3 regions of the Polaribacter sp. AHE13PA genome follow, and region 1 is predicted to be linked to each of the others. Evidence: riboswitches for the same ligand, from Rfam matches in the RefSeq annotation. Region 1 holds a riboswitch; each other region holds the start of a gene.

Evidence for each region. A riboswitch is a leader RNA that binds a small molecule or an ion and turns the genes downstream of it on or off. The one in region 1 is predicted to bind cobalamin.
Region 2: linked by a shared signal. The riboswitch ahead of H0I28_RS16425 (TonB-dependent receptor) and the one ahead of H0I28_RS05340 (TonB-dependent siderophore receptor) in region 1 are both predicted to bind cobalamin.
Region 3: linked by a shared signal. The riboswitch ahead of H0I28_RS14260 (hypothetical protein) and the one ahead of H0I28_RS05340 (TonB-dependent siderophore receptor) in region 1 are both predicted to bind cobalamin.

Annotation. Positions count from the first base shown of each region.
Region 1 covers NZ_CP058985.1:1,231,871-1,235,377, forward strand. Annotated here, with positions in the region: gene H0I28_RS05335 (hypothetical protein) at 1-194, shown strand, start outside; gene H0I28_RS05340 (TonB-dependent siderophore receptor) at 259-2,196, opposite strand; cobalamin riboswitch at 2,335-2,582, opposite strand; gene H0I28_RS05345 (GMP reductase) at 2,658-3,507, shown strand, end outside.
Region 2 covers NZ_CP058985.1:3,859,192-3,862,698, forward strand. Annotated here, with positions in the region: gene H0I28_RS16420 (response regulator) at 156-647, shown strand; cobalamin riboswitch at 1,223-1,410, shown strand; gene H0I28_RS16425 (TonB-dependent receptor) at 1,511-3,507, shown strand, end outside.
Region 3 covers NZ_CP058985.1:3,289,485-3,292,991, reverse strand. Annotated here, with positions in the region: gene H0I28_RS14265 (S41 family peptidase) at 1-642, shown strand, start outside; cobalamin riboswitch at 1,069-1,278, shown strand; gene H0I28_RS14260 (hypothetical protein) at 1,397-2,464, shown strand; gene H0I28_RS14255 (S9 family peptidase) at 2,508-3,350, opposite strand; gene H0I28_RS14250 (LysE family transporter) at 3,358-3,507, opposite strand, start outside.

The sequences.
Region 1 (3,507 bases):
ACATTACAGACGATTCTTGGACAGCAGTTGTGGCTACAAAAAATACCATTATTAATAAATTAAGACAAGTTGCAGAAACTGCAAAAACTGCTAATGAATTACGCGAAAACGTGATTATCGATTACTCTAAAACATTACCTCCAACAGATACTGTTATAAGTATTATTAAAAATGAAGTAAAAAAGTTATTATAAAAAAGAAGACCATCTAAAATAGATGGTCTTCTTCCTCTTTTCGAAAATAGCAAATTTCCCTTTATTAAAACTGAAGTCTTACTCCTAATTTAAAGTTTCTACCACGTGTAGAAAACCCTAAAATATCATCATAATCTTCGTTTAAAATATTTGTAACTCCACCAAATAAAGTTACAGTGTCTCCTAATAATTTATAATTAGCAGCAAAATCTAATACTTGATAACTCTCTAAAGTAACATCTTCTCCAGCGGTTCCAAAAGAACCATATCTATCATAAATACTTCTATCTCCTACATTTTTATAAGTAATATTGAAGAATGTATTTTTTAAAACATCCACATCTAAACCTGCTACAAATTTATTTGCAGGAATATAATCGTTAAAATCTTCTGTTTTATCTTTATCTACATACGTATAAGAAGCGTTAACAGTTAAGAAATTAACAGGTGTAATATTGGTATTTATTTCAAAACCATTTGCATCTGAAGAACCATTACCATATTTGTAAGTAGCATTATCATAAATAATTGCATCTTCTTCCTTTCTATTAAAATAAACCACATCAAGCTGAAGCCAATCTTTATAATTTACATCAAAACCTGCTTCAAAAGTTTCATTAGATTCTGGTTTTAAATCTAAATTACCAGAAAAACCATCATATAATTGATACAAACTTGGTGTAATAAAAGCTGTACTATAAGAGGTTAATAACTTAATAGTAGCATTTTCATTCTTTAAAACTGAGTACGCAAGATTCCCGTCATAAACTGCATGATTACCATATACATTATGAATATTTAATCGTCCACCTACATTGGCACTTAAACCAAAATCTGTTATATACACTACACTTGCATAAGGATCTACAGTATTAAAGTTTGCAATTCCTTTTTCAATTTCGGCAAAAGGAGTAACTGTATTATTACTATGAATTTGGTAATTTAAACCCGTAATTAATTGAATTTTACCATCCTTAAAATCATATCTATTTACTAAATCTAAATTTACACTTCTACCAACAAACTCGTAGTTATCTAAAGTACCACCATAAGAATTGAATTGCTCTAGATTTCTTTCTACCACATTTGCAGAGGCTAATAAGTAAACTTCTCCTTTATTATAAGTGTATTTTGGTTTTACACCAACTCTAAACTGCTCTTGATCTCCAGTATTTGCATCACTATCAGAAAAAGCCCCTGCGTCAAAATCATAATCAAAATTATCATAATTTAAGAAAGTCTCTATAGAAAACTTATCATTTACCGCATAACCTAATTTTAACAACGCATTTTTACTGTAAAAACTATCATTTTCATAAACAGCATTTGTTTTACTTTTTGCAGCAGACATTCCGTCTGTTCCAGTAATACTAAAAGAACCTAAGAAATTAAGTTTTCCTAAAGTACCGTTTAAACTTACATTCTGGTTATTGTCAGACAATCCGCTTTCTTTAACATTTGCGGTATTATTTGTACCAACACTTGTTTCAAAAGAACCAGAAATTTTATCTGCTGATGCTTTCTTTAAAACAACATTAATAACTGCAGTTGCTGCACCAGAACCGTATAATGTAGATGATGCTCCTTTTAAAATTTCAATAGATTCTATTTGACTAACGGCTAATAAACGTAAATCGAATTGTTGATTAATTGCAGATTGATCTGTGACTGGCACACCATCAATTAGAACCAAAACTTGTCTATTTCTTCCCCCTCTAATATTAATACTTCTTGGTTCAGATGCATTAGAATTTACACCTCTAACATCAATACCAACAACATTATTTAGAATTTCAATAACATTTTTACCAGCATTTTGTTGCAATTCTTTTTGAGTAATTTTCTGAATTACCTTACCAGTATTCTCTTTTTTTAGATTGAATTTTGTTGCTGTAACAACAACTTCATCTAAAGCTTCTACTTTTTCTTTTTGCTGTGCAAAAAGATTTGTGCTAGCAAAACTATATGCCAAAACACCAACAATTAATAATTGTTTTTTCATTTTTAATGATTTAATTTAAGTCTTCTCCTTTTACAAGAAAACAATAATGTTTCACTCCTTGTTAAACAAGGAATCTAAATAAATCAGGTAAATTTGTGTACAAAATAGAATTAGTACATAAACCTTTATCCCGAAAGTTTTAAACTCGTGATTTATGGCAGGTTTCCTGACTCGTTTTATGTTATTATACCTTCCCAACAAAAAAATGTCAGTGGCAAAAGAATTAATAACATCCTCTAAAGAGGGACTAAATGATGCTAAAAATAAACTCAGCACAAACTTAGTATAAACTTACAGTTGCGGGAACAGCTCTGGATTTTAACCAGATTCCCTTTTAATTCGATGCAGATTATCTCTACATCAAAACCAAAATCTTTGCAAATATATATGCATTCTTATGAACAATCTAATTAATTCGTTTCCAAATTTTATACCTTTAAGGATTGATAATTTTGATAGAAATGAGAATAGAAAATGAATTAAAGTTAGGTTTTAAAGATGTAATGATTCGCCCAAAACGATCTACATTAAAATCGAGATCACAAGTAAGTTTAGAAAGAGAGTTTACTTTTTTACACAGCGATGTTGTCTGGAAAGGAATTCCTATAATGGCTGCAAACATGGACACTGTTGGTACTTTTGAAATGGCAAAAGCTCTTGCAAAACACGGACTTTTCACCGCAATTCATAAACATTATTCTATAGAAGAATGGAGAGAATTTGCAGCAAAAGCTGATGAAAAAACTTTAAATAATATTGCCGTTAGTACAGGGACAGGAAAAGATGATTCTGAAAAAGTAAAACAAATTTTATCCGATTTTCCGAAAATAAACTTTATTTGTGTTGATGTTGCCAATGGCTACTCGGAACATTTTGTAAATTTTGTTCAGAAAATGCGTAAAGCCCATCCTAACAAAGTAATTATTGCAGGTAATGTAGTTACTGGAGAAATGGTTGAAGAATTATTATTAGCTGGTGCAGATATTATAAAAGTAGGTATTGGTCCGGGATCGGTTTGCACAACTCGTGTAAAAACCGGAGTTGGTTATCCGCAACTTTCTGCTATTATAGAATGTGCAGATGCAGCGCATGGTATGGGGGGACAAATTATTTCTGATGGAGGTTGTAAAATTCCTGGAGACCTTTCTAAAGCTTTTGGTGGTAGTGCAGATTTTGTAATGCTAGGCGGCATGCTTGCTGGACATGAAGAAAGTGGTGGTGAATTGATTGAAAAAAATGGAGAAAAATTTAAAGCTTTTTACGGAATGAGTTCTACAACAGCCATGAATAAACATGTTGGTGGTGTTGCAA
Region 2 (3,507 bases), 1.5 Mb from region 1:
ATTAATGGTGTAATTTTTTGAGAGGCTTTTTCTTTTTCAGTTGATTTTGACTTTTTTATATCAACTATAATTTGCTGAAGCTCTTATTGAGTAAAAATAACACTGTCTCTTCATGTAGGGAATCCATCGTAGAGGTAGTTTGACTCAATTAATGGATGAACAGTGAATATATAAGTAACCCTTTATTTGAAAATGATGGAACTCCGCAAGAATTAAAATCAGGAGAAGAGTTTTCAGATTTAAAGATTATAATTTTTTCTGTTGAAGATAAACCTTATAAAATTCAGCATTTATATAAGAATATAAAGGTAGATGGCTATGTTTGTAAGAATAGAAACGGATTAAAAGAATTAATGAATGCTATGCATGCAGTTTCTACAACAAATCAGTTTTATATTTCGCCAGAATTAAATACTACGGTTCATCCAAAGAAAGTTCTAGAGATTACCGATTTTGATGTTTTTTTAATAGCATCACTTTCTACGGAATCACTGCAAGAAGAAATAAGTAAAAGCCTGAAAAAAAAAGGGTGTTTTACCTCTAGTGTAAATGCTATAGAAAAAAGATTAAAATTTTTGAAGGAACATTTTAATGCAAGTAATCTTGCGCATTTGGTTGCTATTGCTAAAGATTTTGGGTTAATGTAATTTTTTTTAAAATAAAAAGGTGCTAATTGCTGGAACCCGTAAAATTTATATGTTTTATTGGAATATCTTTGAATAGAAATTAGAAAAAGAAACTATTGAAAAGGAAAGAGTGCTCATTACAAGCCTTACGGAAACCCGTGAGGCTTTTTTAAGTCTTTGTTTTAACTCTAGTTTATTAAAAAATAATGCTATTTAGAAATATGTCATTATATAAATAAATTTGTTACAACTTCATTTATTATAATTTTTGTGTATTTTAATATTGTTGGGGGACAGTGTTTTCAGTCATTAAGTTATTTTATTTGAAGTTTTTTTTTCTATACAATCTTTATAAAGCTTTTTAATTTTAAAACTATTGATCTTTATCATAGTTTATTTTTAAGTATTTTATTTTCTAAAGCACATTTTCTACCTTTCAAATTAGTCATTTTTTTTACTTCAATAAAGTAGTATTATTGCTGCTTTTTATTCAAATTATTTGTGCTTTTTTTAGGTTTTAAGGAATAGTGAGGTTGTTTAGAAATAAACAATAAAAGCGTGTTGTTTATTCCTGAAAAGTAGATAAATTTGTACTTTATTTTTTAACTAAGAATGGTTATCAAGTTTAAAAACTTGATATTAAAATGGGAATCTAGTTTAATTCTAGAACTGTCCCGCAGCTGTAAGCTCTAAAGTTGAAATCCGAATAGTCACTTTTCGAAAGAATGGGAAGACCGGGTGGAAGGAGTAAGTCAGAAGACCTGCCATTTTTTTATTAATTCATTAAGCTTTCGAGGATTGAAGCTAGAATTAGGAATCTGCCTATCTAAAATTTTAGATATGTAGCACTTCTCTTATTCTATCCTCGTACGCAAAATTTAAGTATGAGGAATTCTTTTTTACATTCTTTTTGGTGCATATTTTTGATTATAGGGTGCTGTAATTCGAGTTTTTTACATGCCCAAAAAATTGATTCAACAAAAGCAGTTCAGCTTAAAGAAATCTTTTTAGTAACCAATAAAGAGAAGCTTAAAAAACACTTTTCACCAGTTACTGTTCAAACTTTAAGCGGGAAAACTTTAAGTCGTTTAAGTAATTCTAGTGTTGCAGATGCAATTCGTTTTTTTAGCGGAGTTCAGTTAAAAGATTATGGCGGAATTGGTGGTATAAAAACCATAAATGTAAGAGGAATGGGCTCGCAACATACCGGTATTTTTTATGATGGTGTTCAATTAGGAAATGCACAAAATGGACAAATAGATTTAGGGAAATATTCTGTACAAAACATGGAGGCTGTTTCCTTATATCAAGGGCAGCGTTCAGATTTAGATCAATCTGCAAAATCGTATGCTTCTTCCAATAGTATTTATCTAAAGTCTAAAACACCTCAATTTTCAGAAGGGAAAAATAATAATACCAATGTCAGTTTAAAAACAGGTTCTTTTGGACTGGTGAATCCTTCTGTAAATTTAGACTTCAAAATTAATGACTACTTAAGTGCACGTCTTAGTACAGAATATCTCAATGCCAACGGTAAATATAAATTTAGATACACCAATGGAAGTTATGATACAATAGCAACGCGTAATAATGCAGATATTGAATCTTTTAGGGCAGAAGCGTCTTTGCATGGCTCGAACGGAATTAAGAATAATTGGAATGTAAAACTATATCATTATGATTCTGAACGAGGATTGCCAGGAGCTATCGTTGCCAATCGTTTTAAGCGTCCGCAACGTTTATGGGATCGAAATAATTTTCTGCAAGGTGCATTTACAACCCATGTAAACGACTTCTATTTTTTTGTATTAAGAGGTAAATATGCGCATAATTATTCTCGTTATGTAGATCCAGAAATTATAAAAGTGGATGGTGAGTTAGATAACCGATATACACAAGAAGAATATTATCTGTCAATGGTAAATACGTTTCAAGTTTTACCGTTTTGGAAATTATCCTTGGCAACAGATTTACAAAAAAACACGATGGATGCAAATTTGTATCGATTTTCATATCCTAAAAGAATCACGCTTTTATCAGCTTTAGCTGCCGATTTTAATTTTGATAAAATTCACATTCAAGCAAGTTTATTAAGTACAACAGTAGATGAAACGGTACTATATTATGAAGCTGCAGAAGATTTACAAAAGTATTCGCCTACAATTATGATGAATTGGCAACCTCTTAATTCTAATAAATTTAGAATAAGGAGTTTTTATAAAGAAATTTTTAGACAACCCACTTTTAATGATTTGTACTATACATTTATCGGAAATACTTTTTTAGATCCGGAAGATGCTACTCAGGTAAATCTTGGATTTTCTTATCAAACTGACTTTAAAAAAACAGCATTTGATGTACAAGCTGATGTGTATAAAATTTGGATAGATAACAAAATCGTTGCGGTACCAGGAGCTAATTTATTCCGTTGGTCTATGTTTAATTTAGGTAAAGTAGAAACAACCGGAATAGAAACAAATGTAAAAGCGAGTGGAAGTATAGGTAAAAAATTTAAGTACAATACCAACCTAAGTTATACGTACCAAGAATCTATAGATGTTACTGCTGGCGCTAGTAATTACGGAGATCAAATTCCCTATATACCAGTGCATAGCGGTAGTATAAGTGCTATGATAGATTACAAAAAAATAGAATTTAATTACAGTTTTATTTATACAGGAGAAAGATATAGCCAAAAGGCAAACATCAGTTCTAATTATTTAGATCCGTGGTTTACACACGATTTAAGTTTGGGGAAAATGCTTTTATTTAATCAAAAGAAATTAAAAGTTTTAGTAGCAGTAAACAATGTCTTTAATCAACAATATGCGGTAGTAAAAAACTTCCCGATGCCAGGGAGATCCTATCGTTTTACTTTAAA
Region 3 (3,507 bases), 2.1 Mb from region 1:
AATGATAAAGGAACCATAATTGGAAGGCGTTCTTTTGGTAAAGGTTTGGTACAAATAGAAATGGATTTAGGCGATGGTTCTGCTGTGCGTTTAACAACGGCTCGTTATTATACGCCAACGGGTAGATCTATTCAAAAACCTTATGACCACAAAGGAAATAAGAATTATTATACAGATTACCAGAAGAGGGTTTCTAATGGTGAATTGTTTAATAAAGATAGCATAAAAGTGGTAGATTCTCTTAAATATAAAACTCCTAAAGGAAAGATTGTTTATGGTGGCGGTGGAATTATTCCGGATGTTTTTGTACCAATAGACACTACTTCTTACATGAATGGTTACTACTTTAATACGATTAATGATTTTGCTTTTGATTACGTTGATAACAATAGAAAAAAGCTACAAAAATGGACAATAGATACTTTTATTACTGATTTTGATAAAGAAGGAACTGTTTTTAATAGTTATCTATCTGATATTAAAGAAGCTTATAAACCTTCTTTAACAACCAAAAAAAGTCTAGAAAAATACCTAAAAGCTTCTATTGCAAACACACTTTTTGGAGATGTTGGCTTTTATAGAATTATGCACCAGGATGATAAAATGATTCAGAAGGTTTTGGAATTGGAAAGTGAGAAGTAGTTTCTGGTTTTAGTTAACGGTTTACAATAGCAGTATTCCGGTTTATGTTATCACTACTATGAGCCTTCTCAACACTTCGAAGTGACAAGTTGTATGTTTTTTTACGTTCAATTTTGTCATTTCGAACGGAGAGAGAAATCACATAAAGTTGCTTTTTGTTATAGCATCACTGTTATGAGATTTCTCCTTTCGTCGAAATGACAAATTGGGTGTTTAGTTTTGTTTTATCACTACTATGAGGCTTCTAAATACTTAGCAGTGATACGTTGTATGTTTTTATTGCATTAAGTTTTATCACTTCAAAATAAGCTCTTTGGCGATTGAGAAATCTCGCTATCTTATAAAAGGAAATTGCAATTCCTAAAACATAAAAATACACTAGATTATATTTGAAATTAGTTTTTTATAATGAAAAAAGGAAATACTTTTACATCATAAATTTTTGGTTTTATATTCAATAAATTGAATTAAAATTAAAAGGGAATCAGGTAGTTTTTTTAAGCCTGAGCTGTTCCCGCAACTGTAAGCATTGTCTATTTAGATTATCGTTATTTCTTACACCACTGTCTTTATAAAAGACGGGAAGGTTTTAACAAAATGCAAGCCAGGAGACCTGCCAAAAATTATATTCGTCTTTTGTAACTTTCGGGAGAAAAGTTAAAAAGAAATACGTGTCATATGCATGGTTTTTCCGCTTTTTAATAAGGGTAAGAACTTGCCTATTTTGTTATTTAAAATTTTAAAATCAATCATAATGAAAAGTTGTCTAACCAGATTAGCCTTAATTGGCTTATTATTTGCTGTATCTTGTACTAAAAAAGATGTAATTCCTGAAGCTCCAATAACTTATAACAATGCCTTTATCTTATCTCTAGAAAGTGATAAAACAGCACTTACATTTCTAGACGAAAATCAAATTGCAACACCAAATGTTACTGTATCTGAAAATGCAGAAAGCACCTCTTTTTCTAGCTATAATAACCAACTCTATATTGTAAGTCAAAACGGACCATCATATATTTCTAAAGTTAACCTAAAAACATTAAGTGTAGAAGAGTCAATAACTTCTTCTAACGTATCTTCTCCATCTTATTTACAAATGTATTCTAACACGGATGGTTTGGTAATTAATACCTCTGGAAGTGGAAGAAGTAGAAATTACAATCTTTGCCACGTAAACACCACTACTGGTATTGGTGATGCTATAAGTGAGGTTTCTAATGAAATTCTTTTTAACAATGCTGCACTAATTGTAGATGCTGAAAATGTGTTAATTGCAGATGGAAAGGAATTAGTTGTAATGAATATGACTACTAAAGAATTTACTTCTGTAATAACTTTTGATGATAGTATTTCTGGACTTTTAAAAGATAAAAACGGAACTATTTGGGTCGCAAAAGAAAAGAGAGCCACAGCTGCCACGTTTACAAAACTAAATGCAGACTATTCTATTAATGAAACAGTAACTGTTACAGATGGTGTTATTAATTTATACACAAACAGTATTTTAACAATGAACTCAGAAAGTGTAAATGCTTTTTGGTCTGAATCTGCATCTGGAAAAATTTATACTTTTAATACAGAAACCAAAGTTATTGAAGAATTTGCAACACCAAGTAACGACGGAATTGCATTTAACACAGTTGTAAAACAACACCCAAATACGAAACAAGTTTACGTTATCGGTTTAAAGGATTTTATGGATCCAAATAATAGTGCTTTAGTAATTTATAATGCAGATAAAACGGTAGCAAAAACGGTAGATAATGTAGGAGCTTCTCCAATAGACCTTTACTTTTCTGCTAAAGAGTTTCAAATCTAAAACGAGTGCCAAAAATAAATCTACAAGGAAATACTTTGTAGATTTATTTTTTTAAAAAAGCTACGCAAATTACTGTAACCTCTTCTAATTCCTTAGACATGTTTTCCTTTTTCCAAGGATGAGAAACATTAAAAACATGATCTGCATTTTTAATAACTTCAAATTGGCTTTCAGTATTCCAAGAGTGTATTTTTTTACCTTCATCAATAGAAACAGAAGTATCTTTATCTCCATGAATTATTAACTGTGGTATTTTTAAACTGCCTACCGCTTTCCGAATATTTAAACGCTCTTCATTTTCTTTAAAATTTAAATAAAACTGATAGAAATGTGGCATATTCTGTTTTGTTCGTCCGTTTAAAACGTATTTAACACCTGTTTTCTTCCAGTTCTCTAAATCACCAATCGTAGAACTTCTAGAGCCAAAATCACATACAGCAGCTAAGGAAATTACTTTTTTTACTCTTGCGTCTTCATTTGCTTTTAGCAATACAATTCCACCACCTCTACTATGTCCTATTATTGAAATATCATTAATTTTAACTTCGTTTTTAAATTTTTCTTCGGATGAAATCCAATCGATTACACTCTCTAAATCGTCTAATTCTTTGGTATAATTATTATTCCCAAAAGCTTCTAAATCTGGAAAATCAATAGGGTTTTCAGCGGTCCCTCCATTATGAGAAAAGTTGAATTTTATAAAAAAAAATCCTGCTTCTGCAAAAGCTTCAGCCATTAAATTCCAAGCGCCCCAATCTTTAAAACCTTTGTAACCGTGACAAAAAACAACTATTTTTTTTGGTTGATGATTCTCTTTGTAAAAAACATCTGCGACAATTGGTTTACTATGTTTGCCTTGAATGATTGTATTTTTTAAAATTTTCATTTTCTCTTTAAATAAATAGTTTTATAAATGTAAAAACAGCAACTAAACCTGTTATAATTGATAAAATTAGGTTGATGTCTTTTGTGAGTTTCCCTGTTTTTTGTTGAATTACTTTTGCAAATTTCCCATATAAAAATAGGATATAAAATGTTCCTAA